DNA from 3 places in the Streptomyces sp. NPDC001828 genome. Region 2 is predicted to be linked to each of the others. Evidence: predicted binding sites of a transcription regulator. Region 2 holds the regulator's gene; each other region holds the start of a gene.
What was found. Region 2 encodes HrcA, which represses chaperone genes, less so after heat shock. Its sites were predicted from a motif close to TTNGCACTCNGNNNNNCNGAGTGCNAA; they were not measured.
Positions count from the first base shown of each region.

Region 1 (5,443 bases), on a different contig from region 2:
CTCCCGGAGACCGACCGGATCTTCGCCGAGATGGTGGCGCTCTGCGACGGCGCGCCCACCTTCACGGACCTGGATGTGGTACGCGACGACCAGTTGAACGCGACGACCGCCCGCCGCTTCTTCCACGAGATCGCCACGGGCGGCAACCTGGACGCGATCGACGAGGTGTTCGCGGCCGACTACGCGGACCACGACATCCTCAAGGAGCAGGACACGGTCGTGGGCTCCGACGGGATCCGCGCCGACGTCACGGGATGGCGGGCCGCCTTCGACTTCGCCTTCGAGCTCGACCGGCAGATCTGCGAGGGCGACGACGTGGTGACGCTGTGGACCTTGAACGGCACCCACACGGGCGACTTCATGGGCATCCCGCCCACCGGCAAGCAGGTCCGCATGACCGGCACCACGATCTTCCGGTTCAAGAACGACAGGATCCAGGAAGGCTGGTGGCACTACGACGCCCTGGGGCTGATGAAGCGGCTGGGCATCGCGGGCTGAGCGGCCGGGACCTGCCGCGACGGGAAAGGCCCCCGCCCCGCCTGGTCGGCGGGAGCGGGGGCCTTCACACGTGCTGCGGGCCCGACGTCTGCGACGTCAGTGGGAGTGGCCGTGACCGTGGCCGTGACCGGCCTCGGCCTCTTCCTCGGCCGGCTTCTCGACGACCAGGGTCTCGGTCGTGAGCAGCAGGGACGCGATGGAGGCGGCGTTCTCCAGGGCGGAGCGGGTGACCTTGACCGGGTCGATGACGCCGGCCTTGACCAGGTCGCCGTACTCGCCGGTGGCGGCGTTGAAGCCGAAGCCCTTGTCGAGCTCGCTCACCTTGGAGGTGATGACGTAGCCCTCGAGTCCGGCGTTCTCGGCGATCCAGCGCAGCGGCTCGACGACGGCGCGGCGGACGACCGAGACACCGGTGGCCTCGTCGCCGGTCTTGTCGAGGTTGCCCTCGAGGACCTTGGCGGCGTGCACCAGGGCGGAGCCACCACCGGAGACGATGCCCTCCTCGACCGCGGCGCGGGTCGCGGAGATGGCGTCCTCCAGACGGTGCTTGCGCTCCTTGAGCTCGACCTCGGTGGCGGCACCGACCTTGATCACGCACACGCCGCCGGCCAGCTTCGCGAGGCGCTCCTGGAGCTTCTCGCGGTCCCAGTCGGAGTCCGTGGCCTCGATCTCGGCCTTGATCTGGTTGACACGGCCCTCGACGTCACCGCTGTTGCCGCCACCGTCGACGATCGTGGTGTCGTCCTTGGTGATGGTGACGCGGCGCGCGGTGCCGAGCACCTCAAGGCCGGCCTGGTCGAGCTTGAGGCCGACCTCTTCGGCGATGACGGTCGCACCGGTGAGGGTGGCGATGTCCTGCAGCATGGCCTTGCGGCGGTCGCCGAAGCCCGGGGCCTTGACGGCCACGGCGTTGAACGTGCCGCGGATCTTGTTGACGACCAGGGTGGAGAGCGCCTCGCCCTCGACGTCCTCGGCGATGATCAGGAGCGGCTTGGAGGCGCCGGCCTGGATGACCTTCTCCAGGAGCGGCAGCAGGTCCTGGATCGAGGAGATCTTGCCCTGGTTGATCAGGATGTACGGGTCGTCGAGGACGGCCTCCATACGCTCCTGGTCGGTGACCATGTAGTGCGAGAGGTAGCCCTTGTCGAAGGCCATGCCCTCGGTGAACTCGAGCTCCACACCGAAGGTGTTGGACTCCTCGACGGTGATGACACCGTCCTTGCCGACCTTGTCCATGGCCTCGGCGATGAGCTCGCCGATCTGCTTGTCCTGGGCGGACAGCGCGGCGACGGCGGCGATGTCGGTCTTGTCCTCGATCGGACGGGCGGTCGCGAGGAGCTCCTCGGAGACGGCCTTGACCGCGGCGTCGATGCCCTTCTTCAGGGCGGCCGGGGAGGCGCCGGCGGCGACGTTGCGCAGACCCTCGCGGACCAGCGCCTGCGCCAGGACGGTCGCGGTGGTGGTGCCGTCACCCGCGATGTCGTTGGTCTTGGTCGCCACCTCCTTGACGAGCTGGGCGCCCAGGTTCTCGTACGGGTCGTCGAGCTCGACCTCGCGCGCGATGGTGACACCGTCGTTGGTGATGGTGGGGGCGCCGAACTTCTTGTCGATGACGACGTTGCGGCCCTTGGGACCGATCGTCACCTTGACGGTGTCGGCAAGCTTGTTGACGCCGCGCTCAAGGGCGCGACGGGCGTCCTCGTCGAACTTCAGGATCTTCGCCATGGGAGCGGTTCAGCCCTCTCGAAAACTCGGGTTAATGACACTGCGCCCCTCGCCGCCCGGCAATCAGCGGGGTGACCAGGGGCGCAGCTCTCAAAGCATTCGCTTCGAACTCGAAGTACTCGCGTACTTCAGTGAATTACTTCTCGATGATCGCGAGCACGTCGCGGGCCGAGAGGACGAGGTACTCCTCGCCGTTGTACTTCACCTCGGTGCCGCCGTACTTGCTGTACAGCACGATGTCGCCGGTGCTGACGTCGAGCGGCAGGCGCTCGCCGTTCTCGAAGCGGCCCGGACCCACGGCCAGGACGACGCCCTCCTGGGGCTTCTCCTTGGCGGTGTCCGGAATGACCAGGCCGGAGGCCGTGGTCTGCTCGGCGTCGAGCGGCTGGACCACAATGCGGTCCTCGAGCGGCTTGATGGCAACCTTGGAGCTGGCGGTCGTCACGATCCGGTCTCCCCCTTCGGAGATCTCACGGGGTTAACTGTCTGGGGTGGCGACCAGGTGGATCCGTCGTCGCGGGTGCCGGACCTGCCCGTCGCTACTTGGCACTCTCCGGTGGGGAGTGCCAGAAGCGAGACTAGGACGGCGATTAGCACTCGGTCAAGCGGAGTGCCAATCTGCCACCGCCGCGGCGGAACCCTCGGGCTCCCCCGGGACCTGTGTGACCCTGGACGGCATGCGCATTCTGGTCGTCGAGGACGAAACCGGGCTCGCCGACTCGCTGCGTCGGGGCATCTCCGCCGAGGGGCACTGGGTCGACCTCGCGCACGACGGCCACCGGGGACTCGACCTCGCGCTCACCGGCGGATACGACGTCGTCGTGCTCGATCTGATGCTGCCGGGACTCAGCGGCTACGAGATCTGCCGCCGGATGCGCGGGCTGGGCGACCTCACCCCGGTCCTGATGCTGACCGCCAAGGACGGCGAGTACGACGAGGCCGACGGGCTCGACTCGGGGGCCGACGACTATCTGACCAAGCCCTTCTCGTTCGTGGTGCTGCTCGCCCGGCTGCGGGCGCTCGGCCGGCGGGCCGGAGCCGAGCGCCCGGGGCCGCTCCAGGCCGGCGACCTCACCCTCGACCCCGGCGCCCGGCGCTGCCGGCGCGGCGATCGGGAGATCGAGCTGACCGCCCGCGAACTGGCCGTCCTCGCCTGCCTGATGGCCGAGCCGGGCCGGGCCGTCTCCAAGCAGCACGTCCTGGACGAGGTCTGGGACAGCGGCGCGGGCGCGGACGGCGGGATCGATCCGAACATCGTCGAGGTCTATGTCTCCTCGCTCCGAAAGAAGATCGATTCTCCGTTCGGCCGTCGATCGATCCTGACCGTGCACGGCGTCGGCTACCGGATGTCCCCCGATGGCGGCTGAGCCGCCGCGCCACCGGCTGAGGCGGCTGCTGCCGAGGACGGTCCGCGGGAAGGTCGCAGCGGCCGCCGCCCTCGCGATGGCGCTGCTGCTCGCCGCGGGCGGGATCTGGCTCTACATCGTGCTGCGCTCCAACCTGCTCGACAACACCACGGGCCGCACCGAGCTGGCCGCCCGCAAGGTCGCGGCCCAGGTCGACACCGGAACCGTACGGCCGCTGCTGCCCCCGCCCGACGGCGGCGTCGACCTGGTCATGGTCCTGGACGAGCACGGCCGGGTGACCGCGGCGAGCCAGGAGTCCGGCGCCGCACCGGAGTTGGCCGGATTCCGCCCGCCCGAGGGCGAGGACTCGGCGTCGCGGACGCTGAACGAGGGCGGGCGCCACGAGGTCGCCGTCGTCGTCCGCGCCCAGCTGCCCGGCGGCCCCGCGAGCTATGTGTACGGAACGACCGTGCTCAGCGACGTCGACGACGCGACCGGCGCCATCGGCTGGGCCCTGCTCGCCAGCGCCCCGCCGCTGATCGCGCTCGCCGCCGCCATCGCCTGGGCCGGCACCGGGCTCGCGCTGCGCCCGGTGACCTCGATCCGTACCGAGCTCGCCGAGGTCCGCTCGAGCGAACTGGACCGGCGGGTCCCGGACCCCGGCGGCGGCGACGAGATCGCGCTGCTCGCGCGGACCGTGAACGCCACCCTCGACCGCCTCGAACAGGCCCACGTCCGCCAGCGCGAGTTCGTCGCCGACGCCTCCCACGAGCTGCGCAACCCGATCGCCGCGGTCCGCTCGCGGCTCGAAGTCGCCCTCGCCGCACCGGACTTGGCGTCGGTGCGGGCCGCGCTCGACGACACCGAGCGGCTCCAGCGGATCGCCGCCGACCTCCTGCTCCTGGCCCGCCTCGACGCCCATCCGCAGCCGTTGGCCGAGCCCGTCGACCTCGCGCTGCTCGCCGCCGAGGACACCGCCCGCCGCCGCGCGGCCCGGGTCCCGGTCGAGCCGGCCGCCGACGCGCCCGTGCCGGTGCGCGGCGACCCCGCCCAGCTGGAGCGGATGCTGGCCAACCTCGTCGACAACGCGGTGCGGCACGCCCGTACCGGGGTACGGGTGCGGGCCTGGCGGGACGGGGACGAGGCGGTCCTGGAAGTCACCGACGACGGGCCCGGCGTCCCGGCCGCCGACCGGTCCCGGATCTTCGAGCGGTTCGTACGGCTGGACGCGGCCCGGGCCCGGGAGAGCGGCGGCACCGGGCTGGGGCTCGCGATCGCCCGCGAGATCGCCCGGGCCCACGGCGGCGAGCTGACGGCCGGGGCGGGCCCGGGTGCCACGTTCACCGTGCGGCTGCCGGGCCGGCCCGAGCCGCACCCGCGTTCCTGAAGGGGTCTTCAGGACCCTCAGGTTTCCTTCAGCGCCCGGGGCCGAGGATCGGTCGGCGTGAGCCACCGTCGAAGGACCCGCCGACCGAGCCGCAGCCGCACCGACCGCCGCAGGAAGCGCTCCGGCCCGATGCGCCTGGTGCGGACGCTCGCCGCCTGCGCCGTCGTGCTCGTGCTGTGCGCGCTGGCCGGCGGCTGGTACCTGTACCGCGACCTGTCCGGGAGCATCGGCACCTCGCGGGCGCTCGGCGACGACGCGCCCAAGTCGGTGGGCGGGGACACCAACATCCTGCTGATGGGCCTGGACAGCCGTAAGGACCAGAACGGCGACGACCTGCCGCCCGAGGTGCTCGACAAGCTGCACGCGGGCAGTTCCGACATCGGCGGCTACAACACCAACACCCTGATCCTGCTGCACGTGCCGGGCGACGGCAGCAGGGCGAAGGCGTTCTCGGTGCCCCGGGACGATCTGGTCGACATCGCGGGGC
Region 1 covers NZ_JBIATV010000003.1:333,309-338,751, forward strand. The annotation lists gene ACFYZA_RS12780 (ester cyclase) at 1-498, shown strand, start outside; gene groL (chaperonin GroEL) at 595-2,223, opposite strand; gene groES (co-chaperone GroES) at 2,360-2,668, opposite strand; gene ACFYZA_RS12795 (response regulator transcription factor) at 2,901-3,590, shown strand; gene ACFYZA_RS12800 (sensor histidine kinase) at 3,580-4,956, shown strand; gene ACFYZA_RS12805 (LCP family protein) at 5,014-5,443, shown strand, end outside.
Region 1: the regulator HrcA is predicted to act here: its motif matches at 2,814-2,840, upstream of groES (co-chaperone GroES).

Region 2 (5,443 bases):
CCCGGCACCTTGTCGACAACGAAGACCGGGGCGGTCATGACGCACTCCTCTGGTTCTTCAGGTTCTGCAGCGTGGCGGTCAACTCGGCCGCCGCGTCGTCGAGTTCGGCCGCCAGGACTTCGACGAGCCGGCCCGCCGGGAGCTCCCGGGCCAGCCGGTGGCCCTGGCCCGCCCAGAGCGCCATGCCCTGGGGGTCACCGGCCTCGGCCGCCGCCTTGCGCAGGCCGGCGGTGAGCTGGTGCACCTGCGGGTAGCCCGCCGGGGCGTACGGTCCGTGCTCGCGCATGAAACGGTTCATCAGGCCCCGCGCGGGCCGCCCGGAGAACGCCCGCGTCAACTCCGTACGCACGAAGAGGGGGTTGGTGAGGGCCTGCTTGTGCAGCACGTTGGCACCGGACTCCGGGCACACCAGGAACGCCGTGCCCAGCTGGGCCGCGGACGCGCCCGCCGCGAGCACCGCCGCGATCCCCGCGCCGCGCATCAGGCCGCCCGTCGCCACGATCGGCAGCTGCACCGCCTCGCGGACGAGTCCGATCAGGGTGAGCAGGCCGATGCCGGAGCCGCCGGCCTCCGGGTCGTCCCGGTGGGTGCCCTGGTGGCCGCCCGCCTCGACGCCCTGCACACACACCGCGTCCGCCCCCGACCACTGCGCGACCTGAGCCTCCTGGGGCGTGGTCACGGTGACGATCGTGTACGTGCCGGCCTTCGCGAAGGCGTCGAGGGTGGCCCGCTGGGGGCAGCCGAAGGTGAACGAGACGACCGGGACCGGGTCTTCGCGCAGGATGGCCAGCTTGGCCTCGTAGTTGTCGTCGCCGCCGGAGTCCGCGTCGCCCAGCGGGGTCTCGTACCAGGAGGCCTCGCCCGCCAGCTGGTGGCGGTAGACCTCGATGGCGGCGGGGTCGGTGTGCGGCTCCTGCGGCATGAACAGGTTGACGCCGAAGGGCTGGCCGGTCAGCCCGCGCACCTGCTTGATCTCCTGGTACATGCCGTCGGCGGTCTTGTATCCGGCGGCCAGGAAGCCGAGCCCCCCGGCCTCGGAGACGGCCGCGGCCAGCGCCGGACCGGAGGCGCCGCCCGCCATCGGCGCCTGCACGATCGGATACCGGCAGAGATCGGTCAAAGCCATGCCCGCATCGTGCCACGGCGTAGCTCCCGTACCGAATCGCCTCTTCCGTCCGGGGTGGTGAGGCCCGTCACGTGTCCGGTACACGGACACCGCGGAGAACGCGGAAGGGGCCACGGGGAGAATCCCGTGGCCCCTTCCGCACGGCCCGGAGGCCGTTCACGGCTCGGCCTAGCGGCCGTTGAAAGCGTCCTTCAGGCGGGAGAACAGGCCCTGCTGGCCGGGCTGGAACTGGCCCGTGGGCCGCTCCTCGCCACGGAGCTTGGCCAGCTGGCGCAGCAGGTCCTCCTGCTGGGGGTCCAGCTTGCTCGGGGTCAGGACCTCGACGTGCACGATGAGGTCGCCCCGGCCGCCGCCGCGCAGATGCGTGATGCCGCGGGTGTGCAGCGGGATGGACTGGCCGGACTGGGTGCCCGGGCGGATGTCCACCTCCTCCATGCCGTCCAGCGTCTGGAGCGGCACCTTGGTGCCGAGCGAGGCGGCCGTCATCGGGATGGTGACCGTGCAGTGCAGGTCGTCGCCACGGCGCTGGAACACGTCGTGCGGCAGCTCGTGGATCTCCACGTACAGGTCGCCGGCGGGGCCGCCGCCGGGGCCGACCTCGCCCTCGCCCGCGAGCTGGATCCGGGTGCCGTTGTCGACACCGGCCGGGATCTTCACGGTGAGGGTGCGCCGCGAGCGGATGCGGCCGTCGCCCGCGCACTCCGGGCACGGGGTGGGGACGACGGTGCCGAAGCCCTGGCACTGGGGACAGGGCCGGGAGGTCATGACCTGGCCCAGGAAGGACCGGGTGACCTGGGACACCTCGCCGCGACCGCGACACATGTCACAGGTCTGCGCGGAGGTGCCGGGGGCCGCGCCCTCGCCCGAACAGGTCGTGCACACCACGGCGGTGTCGACCTGGATCTCCTTGGTGGTGCCGAAGGCCGCCTCGTTGAGGTCGATCTCCAGGCGGATCATGGCGTCCTGGCCACGGCGGGTGCGCGAGCGCGGGCCGCGCTGCGATGCCGTGCCGAAGAAGGCGTCCATGATGTCCGAGAAGTTGCCGAATCCGCCCGCGCCGAAGCCGCCGGCTCCGCCGCCGCCCGACGACGACAGCGGGTCCCCGCCGAGGTCGTAGACCTGCTTCTTCTGCGGGTCCGACAGGACCTCGTACGCGGCGTTGATCTCCTTGAAGCGCTCCTGCGTCTTCGGGTCCGGATTCACATCCGGGTGGAGTTCGCGTGCGAGGCGCCGGAACGCCTTCTTGATCTCGTCCTGTGATGCGTCGCGGCGCACGCCGAGTACGGCGTAGTAGTCCGTGGCCACTTACGACTCCGCCAGGATCTGTCCGACGTAACGTGCCACTGCGCGTACCGCTCCCATCGTTCCGGGGTAATCCATGCGGGTCGGTCCGACCACGCCGAGTTTGGCGACCGCCTCGCCGCCGGAACCGTAGCCGACCGAGACGACGGACGTGGAGTTCAGTCCCTCGTGGGCGTTGTTCTCGTGCCCGATGCGTACGGTCATGCCCGATTCCTTGGCCTCGCCGAGCAGCTTGAGGAGCACAACCTGCTCCTCGAGTGCTTCCAGCACCGGCCGGATGGTCAGCGGGAAGTCGTGTCCGAAGCGGGTGAGATTGGCGGTGCCGCCGATCATCAACCGCTCCTCGGTCTCTTCGACCAGGGTTTCGAGGAGGGTGGCGAGGACCGTCGAAACGGTTCCTCGGTCCTCCGGTTCGAAGGACTCCGGCAGGTCCTGCACGAGCTGCGGCACGTCCGCGAAGCGGCGCCCCACGACCCTCGCGTTGAGCCGGGCCCTCAGGTCCGCCAGCGCGGCCTCGCCGAACGGCGCCGGGCAGTCGACCATGCGCTGCTCGACCCGCCCGGTGTCCGTGATCAGCACCAGCATCAGCCGGGCCGCCGCGAGTGAGAGAAGCTCCACATGCCGCACCGTGGACCGCGTCAGCGACGGGTACTGGACGACCGCCACCTGCCGGGTCAGCTGCGCGAGCAGCCGCACCGTACGGGCCACGACGTCGTCCAGGTCGACCGCGCTGTCCAGGAAGTTCTGGATCGCGCGGCGCTCCGGCGAGGACAGGGGCTTGACGCCCGCGAGCCGGTCGACGAAGAGGCGGTAGCCCTTGTCCGTCGGGATCCGGCCGGCGCTGGTGTGGGGCTGGGCGATGAAGCCCTCCTCCTCCAGGACGGCCATGTCATTGCGCACGGTCGCCGGGGAGACGCCGAGCGCGTGGCGCTCGGTGAGGGCCTTGGAGCCCACCGGTTCCTCGGTGCCGACGTAGTCCTGGACGATGGCGCGCAGCACCTCGAGCCTGCGTTCACTGAGCATCGCGCACACCTCCAGTTGCCGTCCGTTTGGCACTCACTGTGTTCGAGTGCCAGCAATCCCCCGGCCAGTGTACGGCCGACCGGTACGCCCCTAGCAAGGGCGGCCGACCACGCTACCGTGCGACGTCCCCCGTCGAATGCGGATAGCGTCGCGGCATGGACGTCAGTTGGGAAGAGTTCGGCTGGGAGCGGCTGGGTGACGGGGTCGGGCGCAGACGCCTGCCCGGCTGGGACGCCACGGCCGCGCTGGTCGCCGGCGAGAGCGCGCTCCTGCTGTGCGACACCGGCGCGACGCTGCGCGAGGGCGCCGGACTCCGGGCCCAGGCGGAGGCCCTCTTCGGCCGCCGTGTGACCCACATCGCGCTCAGCCATCCGCACTTCGACCACGTCCTGGGCACCGCGGCCTTCGCCGGGGCCGAGGTGTACGCGGCGGTCGGCATCGAGCGGGCCCTGGCCGGCGACGAGCTGCGCTCGGACGCGGTGCGTCACGGAGTGTCCGCCGAGGAGGCGGCCGAGGCGGCCGATCTGCTGGTGCTGCCGCGCCACGCGGTGAGCGGGGAGTGGACGCTCGACCTGGGCGGCCGTCAGGTGCTGCTCGCCAACGTGGGCCCCGGGCACAGCGGACACGACCTCGCGGTCCTGGTTCCCGCGACCGGCGGCTTTCCGGAGATCGTCTTCTGCGGCGACCTCATCGAGGAGTCGGGCGAGCCCCAGGCGGGCCCCGACGCGGTGACCTCCCGCTGGCCGGCCGCCCTTGACCGGCTGCTCTCGCTCGGCGGCGAGGGCGCGGTGTACGTGCCGGGGCACGGGGCGGTGGTGGACGCGGCGTTCGTCCGCGCCCAGCGGGAGCGACTCGCGGCGCGCTTCGGGGTGTCGTAGCGGCGCCATGCCGATCTGCCCCGGGGCGCCCGTTCGTCGCGGCCGCCGCGAATAATGGGGCCATGCGCAGCTACAGCCCTGATCTCACGCCCCCTTGGAAGAAGAAGCAGGCTCCTGCTCCCGAGGTGCCTGCCGAGACCGACCTCGTCGTGGAGGAGGTCTCCACGGGATTCTGCGGGGCGGTGATCCGCTGCGAGAAGACGGCCGAGGGGCCGACGGTCACCCTTGAGGACCGCTTCGGCAAGCACCGCGTCTTCCCGCTCGCGCCGCGCGGCTTCCTCCTGGAGGGCAAGGTCGTCACCCTCGTACGCCCCTCCGCGGCCGCCCCGCCGCGTCCCGCGCGTACCGCCTCCGGCTCGGTGGCCGTGCCGGGGGCGCGGGCCCGGGTGGCGCGGGCCGGGCGGATCTACGTCGAGGGGCGGCACGACGCGGAGCTCGTGGAGCGGGTGTGGGGTGACGACCTGCGCATCGAGGGCGTGGTCGTCGAGTACCTGGAGGGCATCGACGACCTTCCCGCGATCGTGGCGGAGTTCGCCCCGGGGCCCGACGCGCGTCTCGGGGTCCTGGTGGACCACCTGGTCCCGGGCTCGAAGGAGTCCCGTATCGCGTCGTCCGTGACGCATCCGGACGTGCTGGTCGTCGGGCACCCCTACATCGACGTGTGGGAGGCGGTGAAGCCGGCGTCCGTGGGGATCGCGGGGTGGCCGGTGGTGCCGCGGGGGCAGGACTGGAAGACGGGGGTGTGCCGGGCCCTGGGGTGGCCCGAGAACACGGGGGCCGCGTGGCAGCGGATCCTTTCGGGGGTGCGGTCGTACCGGGACCTGGATCCGTCCCTGCTCGGCTCGGTGGAGCACCTGATCGACTTCGTCACGGCCCCGTAGGTCCTCAGCCCGGCCCCCTCAGTCCACCAGGTCCCGGACCACCGCATCGGCCAGCAGCCGACCCCGCAGGGTCAGCACCGCCCGCCCCGCCGCGAAGGCGGAGGGTTCCAGCAGGCCCCCCTCCACCGCGTCCCGCGCCGCCGCGAGGCCCGCCGGGTTCAGGAGGGTCAGGGGGCAGCCCTCGCGGAGGCGGAGTTCGAGGAGGATGCGTTCGACCCGGCGGTCCTCCGGGG
Region 2 covers NZ_JBIATV010000002.1:408,463-413,905, reverse strand. The annotation lists gene ACFYZA_RS08710 (16S rRNA (uracil(1498)-N(3))-methyltransferase) at 1-38, opposite strand, end outside; gene ACFYZA_RS08705 (nitronate monooxygenase) at 35-1,126, opposite strand; gene dnaJ (molecular chaperone DnaJ) at 1,295-2,431, opposite strand; gene hrcA (heat-inducible transcriptional repressor HrcA) at 2,432-3,451, opposite strand; gene ACFYZA_RS08690 (MBL fold metallo-hydrolase) at 3,607-4,329, shown strand; gene ACFYZA_RS08685 (DUF3097 domain-containing protein) at 4,392-5,210, shown strand; gene hemW (radical SAM family heme chaperone HemW) at 5,229-5,443, opposite strand, start outside.

Region 3 (5,443 bases), on a different contig from region 2:
CGTCGAGCCCGGCAAGCTGTTCGTCAAGGACGACTCCGGCAACCCGACGCACTCCTTCAAGGACCGCGTCGTCGCGCAGGCCCTGGAGGCCGCCCGCGCCTTCGGCTTCACCACGCTCTCCTGCTCCTCCACCGGAAACCTCGCCGGCGCGGTCGGCGCCGCCGCGGCCCGGGCCGGCTTCCGCTCCTGCGTGTTCATCCCGCACGACCTGGAGCAGGGCAAGGTCGTCATGGCCGCGGTGTACGGCGGCGAGCTCGTCGGCATCGAGGGCAACTACGACGACGTGAACCGCTTCTGCTCCGAGCTCATCGGCGACCCGCTGGGCGAGGGCTGGGGCTTCGTCAACGTCAACCTGCGCCCCTACTACGGCGAGGGTTCCAAGACGCTGGCGTACGAGATCTGCGAGCAGCTCGGCTGGCGGCTGCCGGACCAGCTGGTCATCCCGATCGCCTCCGGCTCCCAGCTCACCAAGATCGACAAGGGGCTCCAGGAGCTGATCAAGCTCGGCCTCGTCGAGGACAAGCCGTACAAGATCTTCGGCGCCCAGGCCGAGGGCTGCTCCCCGGTGTCCACCGCCTTCAAGGCCGGGCACGACGTCGTGCGCCCGCAGAAGCCGGACACCATCGCCAAGTCGCTCGCCATCGGCAACCCGGCGGACGGCCCGTACGTCCTGGACATCGCGCGCCGTACCGGCGGCGCGGTGGAGGACGTCGACGACGAGCAGATCGTCGACGCCATCAAGCTGCTCGCCCGCACCGAGGGCATCTTCGCGGAGACCGCGGGCGGTGTGACGGTCGGCGTCACCAAGAAGCTCATCGAGGCCGGTCTGCTCGACCCGTCCCTCACCACCGTCGTCCTCAACACCGGTGACGGGCTCAAGACGCTGGACGCCGTGGCCGCCACGTCCCAGGCGACCGCGACCATCCGCCCGAGCCTGGACGCCTTCCGCGACGCGGGCCTCGCCCACTGAGCCACTGCCGATCGACTAGGAGCACCGAACCATGAGCGTGAACGTCCGCATCCCCACGATCCTGCGCACCTACACGGGCGGCAAGTCCGAGGTCGCCGCCGAGGGCGCCACCCTCGCCGAGGTCATCGCCGACCTGGAGAAGAACCACGCGGGCATCGCCGCGCGCGTCCTGGACGACCAGGGAAAGCTGCGCCGCTTCGTCAACGTCTACGTCAACGACGACGACGTGCGCTTCGAGCAGGGCCTGGAGACCGCCACGCCCGAGGGCGCCGGCGTCTCGATCATCCCGGCGGTCGCGGGCGGCTGACCCGCTCCGCGTTTAACCCGGGCCGTACTCGGAGTTGACCGCGAGTTGCGCCTGAGTTGCCCCCTCCGCACGAGAAGCGGAGGGGGCAATTCAACATGGTTGAGCGGGGTACAGTTGGGGAAGCCCCTTCGCTTCGAGTGCCAAGTGCATATGAGAACGCGACAACATGGGGTCAAAGTGTGAGAGCCCTTTGCGCCTTAAGTGCGCTTTGCCCGGCCCGACTTGCCCCGGAACGCAGAATAAATGGCATTCCGCTCCCCGTGCGTGCCCGGAATTCTCGTCCGATTGACCTGTTGCAGAGGGCAGTTGGGCAGATACATTCAGCCGCGGTCGACGCGTTCCGGCGCACACCCTCTCCTGTCGGAGGGTGCAGGTCTGACCCGGGTCCGCGAAGTGTGGTCCCGTGCAAGGGCCAGTAATAGGGGAGTTAGGCATGGCTCAGGGCACCGTCAAGTGGTTCAACGCGGAGAAGGGGTACGGCTTCATCGCGGTCGACGGTGGTGCGGATGTTTTCGTCCACTACAGCGCGATCCAGATGGACGGTTACCGCACCCTTGAAGAAGGTCAGCGAGTCGAGTTCGAGATCTCGCAGGGCCAGAAGGGTCCGCAGGCGGACATGGTCAAGCTCGCCGTCTGATCTCGGCGCGATCGACCACCGACGCAAGCAGACTTGAAGGGGGCCACCCGTGAGGGTGGCCCCCTTCAAGCGTCCCGGGGCGCCGACCGCCGACAGGCCGCCGGGGACCGCCCGGCACCCCTACGCGCAGGGGTCCGTTTCAAGAGACTCGCTTGCACTCGCAGGGGCCGAGTGCTAATCATTGGGCTTAGCACTCTCCCAGTGAGAGTGACAGAACTTGGATCGGGTCAGTGAGGTCCGCAGGCCGGGTGGGGCAAGGAACCACAAGGGCTGCAGGCCGTCCGTCGCGGGCACCGGCGCGATCCACGAAGAACGCCACCCCTGTCCGGGAGGACCACTTCACATGGCCAAGATCATCGCGTTCGACGAGGAGGCACGGCGCGGTCTCGAGCGCGGGATGAACCAGCTCGCCGACGCCGTCAAGGTCACCCTCGGCCCCAAGGGCCGCAACGTCGTCCTCGAGAAGAAGTGGGGCGCCCCCACGATCACCAACGATGGTGTTTCCATCGCCAAGGAGATCGAGCTCGAGGACCCGTACGAGAAGATCGGCGCCGAGCTGGTCAAGGAAGTCGCCAAGAAGACGGACGACGTCGCCGGTGACGGAACGACCACCGCGACCGTCCTCGCCCAGGCCCTGGTGCGCGAGGGTCTGCGCAACGTCGCCGCCGGCGCCAACCCCATGGCCCTGAAGCGCGGCATCGAGAAGGCCGTCGAGGCCGTCTCCGCCGCCCTCCTGGAGCAGGCCAAGGATGTCGAGACCAAGGAGCAGATCGCTTCTACGGCCTCCATCTCCGCCGCCGACACCCAGATCGGCGAGCTCATCGCCGAGGCGATGGACAAGGTCGGCAAGGAAGGCGTCATCACGGTCGAGGAGTCGCAGACCTTCGGTCTCGAGCTCGAGCTCACCGAGGGCATGCGCTTCGACAAGGGCTACATCTCGGCGTACTTCGCCACCGACATGGAGCGTATGGAGGCGTCGCTCGACGACCCGTACATCCTGATCGTCAACTCGAAGATCAGCTCGGTCAAGGACCTGCTGCCGCTCCTCGAGAAGGTCATGCAGTCCGGCAAGCCGCTGCTGATCATCGCCGAGGACGTCGAGGGCGAGGCCCTGTCGACCCTGGTCGTCAACAAGATCCGTGGCACCTTCAAGTCCGTCGCCGTCAAGGCCCCGGGCTTCGGCGACCGCCGCAAGGCCATGCTCGGTGACATCGCCATCCTCACGGGCGGCACCGTCATCTCCGAGGAGGTCGGCCTCAAGCTGGAGAACGCCGGTCTCGACCTGCTCGGCCGCGCCCGCAAGGTCGTCATCACCAAGGACGAGACGACGATCGTCGACGGCTCCGGCGACAGCGACCAGGTCCAGGGTCGCGTCAACCAGATCCGCGCCGAGATCGAGAACTCGGACAGCGACTACGACCGCGAGAAGCTGCAGGAGCGCCTGGCGAAGCTCGCCGGCGGTGTTGCGGTCATCAAGGCCGGTGCCGCGACCGAGGTCGAGCTCAAGGAGCGCAAGCACCGCATCGAGGACGCCGTCCGCAACGCGAAGGCGGCCGTCGAAGAGGGCATCGTCGCCGGTGGTGGCGTGGCCCTGCTCCAGGCCTCCGCGGTGTTCGAGAAGCTCGAGCTCGAGGGTGACGAGGCGACCGGCGCCAAGGCCGTGAAGCTGGCCCTGGAGGCCCCGCTCAAGCAGATCGCCGTCAACGGTGGTCTCGAGGGTGGCGTCATCGTCGAGAAGGTGCGCAACCTGCCCGTCGGCCACGGCCTCAACGCCGCGACCGGTGAGTACGTCGACATGATCGCCGAGGGCATCATCGACCCGGCGAAGGTCACGCGCTCCGCGCTGCAGAACGCCGCCTCCATCGCGGCGCTCTTCCTCACCACCGAGGCCGTCATCGCCGACAAGCCGGAGAAGGCCGCCGCGGCCGCTCCGGGCGGCATGCCGGGCGGTGACATGGACTTCTGATCCGTCCAGGATCGGTAGCTCCATGTAGGTAGCTGTACGCCGAGGGCGGCATCCCCATCACAGGGGTGCCGCCCTCGGGCGTTTCCGGGCCTCGGCACCTGCCTCGGGACCTCGGGGGGCATTTCCGAACCCGGGAGGCTGGGAAATTCCGAACTCCGAAGGTGGTGCTGGCTCCATGGTGCGGGTACGCGAGCGGGGCTAGCTTGGTGATCAGAGGGGCCCTGACCGCCCCAACTCGCATCAACCCGGGGGACTTTCATGACCAGCACACGACTGCGGATCCGCTCCGTCGCAGCCGTGACCCTGACCGTCCTCGCGGCCGGCGCGCTCGGCGCGTGCGGCCCGCTGGACGACCAGACGTTCAAGGACGACAGCAGCGTCAAGGACAAGATCACCGCGGTACGCATCGACGGGAAGTCGGACGGCTTCCGGGTGCGCGGCAAGCAGGGCCTCACCAAGGTGTCCGTGCACCGCGAGGTCACCTACCGGGGCAAGACGAAGCCGACGGGATCGACGTACCGCGTGGAGGACGGCGTGCTGGTCCTCGGCGGCTGCGAGGGCCGCTGCTCGGTCGACTACACGGTGGACGTCCCGGCCGGAATCCCGGTCACCGGCTCCACCAAGGCGGGCGGGCTGAGCCTGTCCTCGGTCGGCCAGGTGCGGGTGTCCACGAGCGACGGCGCGGTGAAGGTACGGGGCGCGACGGGACCGGTCGACATCCGCACGAGCAACGGCTCGATCGACGCGAACGGCCTGAAGGGCACGGGCACGACGGCCATGGCGTCCAACGGCTCGATCTCCCTCACCCCCGACACCGCCCAGGACGTCACGGCCCAGACCTCCAACGGCAGCATCACGGTGACGGCCCCGCCCGCCCCCTACCGCGTCACCGCCCAGACCGGCCACGGCCACAAAACGCTGGGCATACCCGACGACCCCTCCGCCCCTCACCACCTGAGCCTGACCAGTGGCAACGGGGGGATCACGCTGAGGTCGACGAAGTAGGGCACAGGGCAGGGGACTTGACCCCTTGGGCGCGGCCCCTTGGTGGTGCTGGGGGTCATGGCTTCGCGCCTCTTCCCCCTATATCGTGCCCCGCTACGCGCACGGATGGGCCGCATGGTCACGCCGGAGTCCTTTCGGACCGGCACGTCGCTGCCGCGCGGGCCTGGGCGGCGTGGGCTCGGACGCGTTCGGAGTGCCCTCCACCCATTCGATTTCCAGCACGGCTCGGCGTCCGGCGCGTGAGCTTCGAGCCGTATGCGCAACGAGCCGGCCACCTCGGGGAGGTGACCGGCCCGTCTTGGTGAACTGCGTTCTCAGGCTGCCGCGTTGGATCCCTTCACGTCCGCGATGAAGGCCGACCACGCCCCGGCTCGGAACACGAGCGTCGGGCCGTGGGGGGCGGTCTTCGAGTCCCGGACCGGGACGATGTGCGGTACGTCGTCCCTGACTTCGAGGCAGTCGCCGCCGCTGCCGCCGCTGTGCGTCGACTTGCGCCAACGGCCCACCTCAAGGCAGTTGCCGCCGTCGCCACCGCTGTAGCTGGACTTCTGCCAGCGG
Region 3 covers NZ_JBIATV010000016.1:143,633-149,075, reverse strand. The annotation lists gene thrC (threonine synthase) at 1-970, shown strand, start outside; gene ACFYZA_RS34780 (MoaD/ThiS family protein) at 1,002-1,277, shown strand; gene ACFYZA_RS34775 (cold-shock protein) at 1,711-1,914, shown strand; gene groL (chaperonin GroEL) at 2,258-3,880, shown strand; gene ACFYZA_RS34765 (DUF4097 family beta strand repeat-containing protein) at 4,139-4,885, shown strand; gene ACFYZA_RS34760 (DUF397 domain-containing protein) at 5,200-5,443, opposite strand, start outside.
Region 3: the regulator HrcA is predicted to act here: its motif matches at 2,102-2,128, upstream of groL (chaperonin GroEL).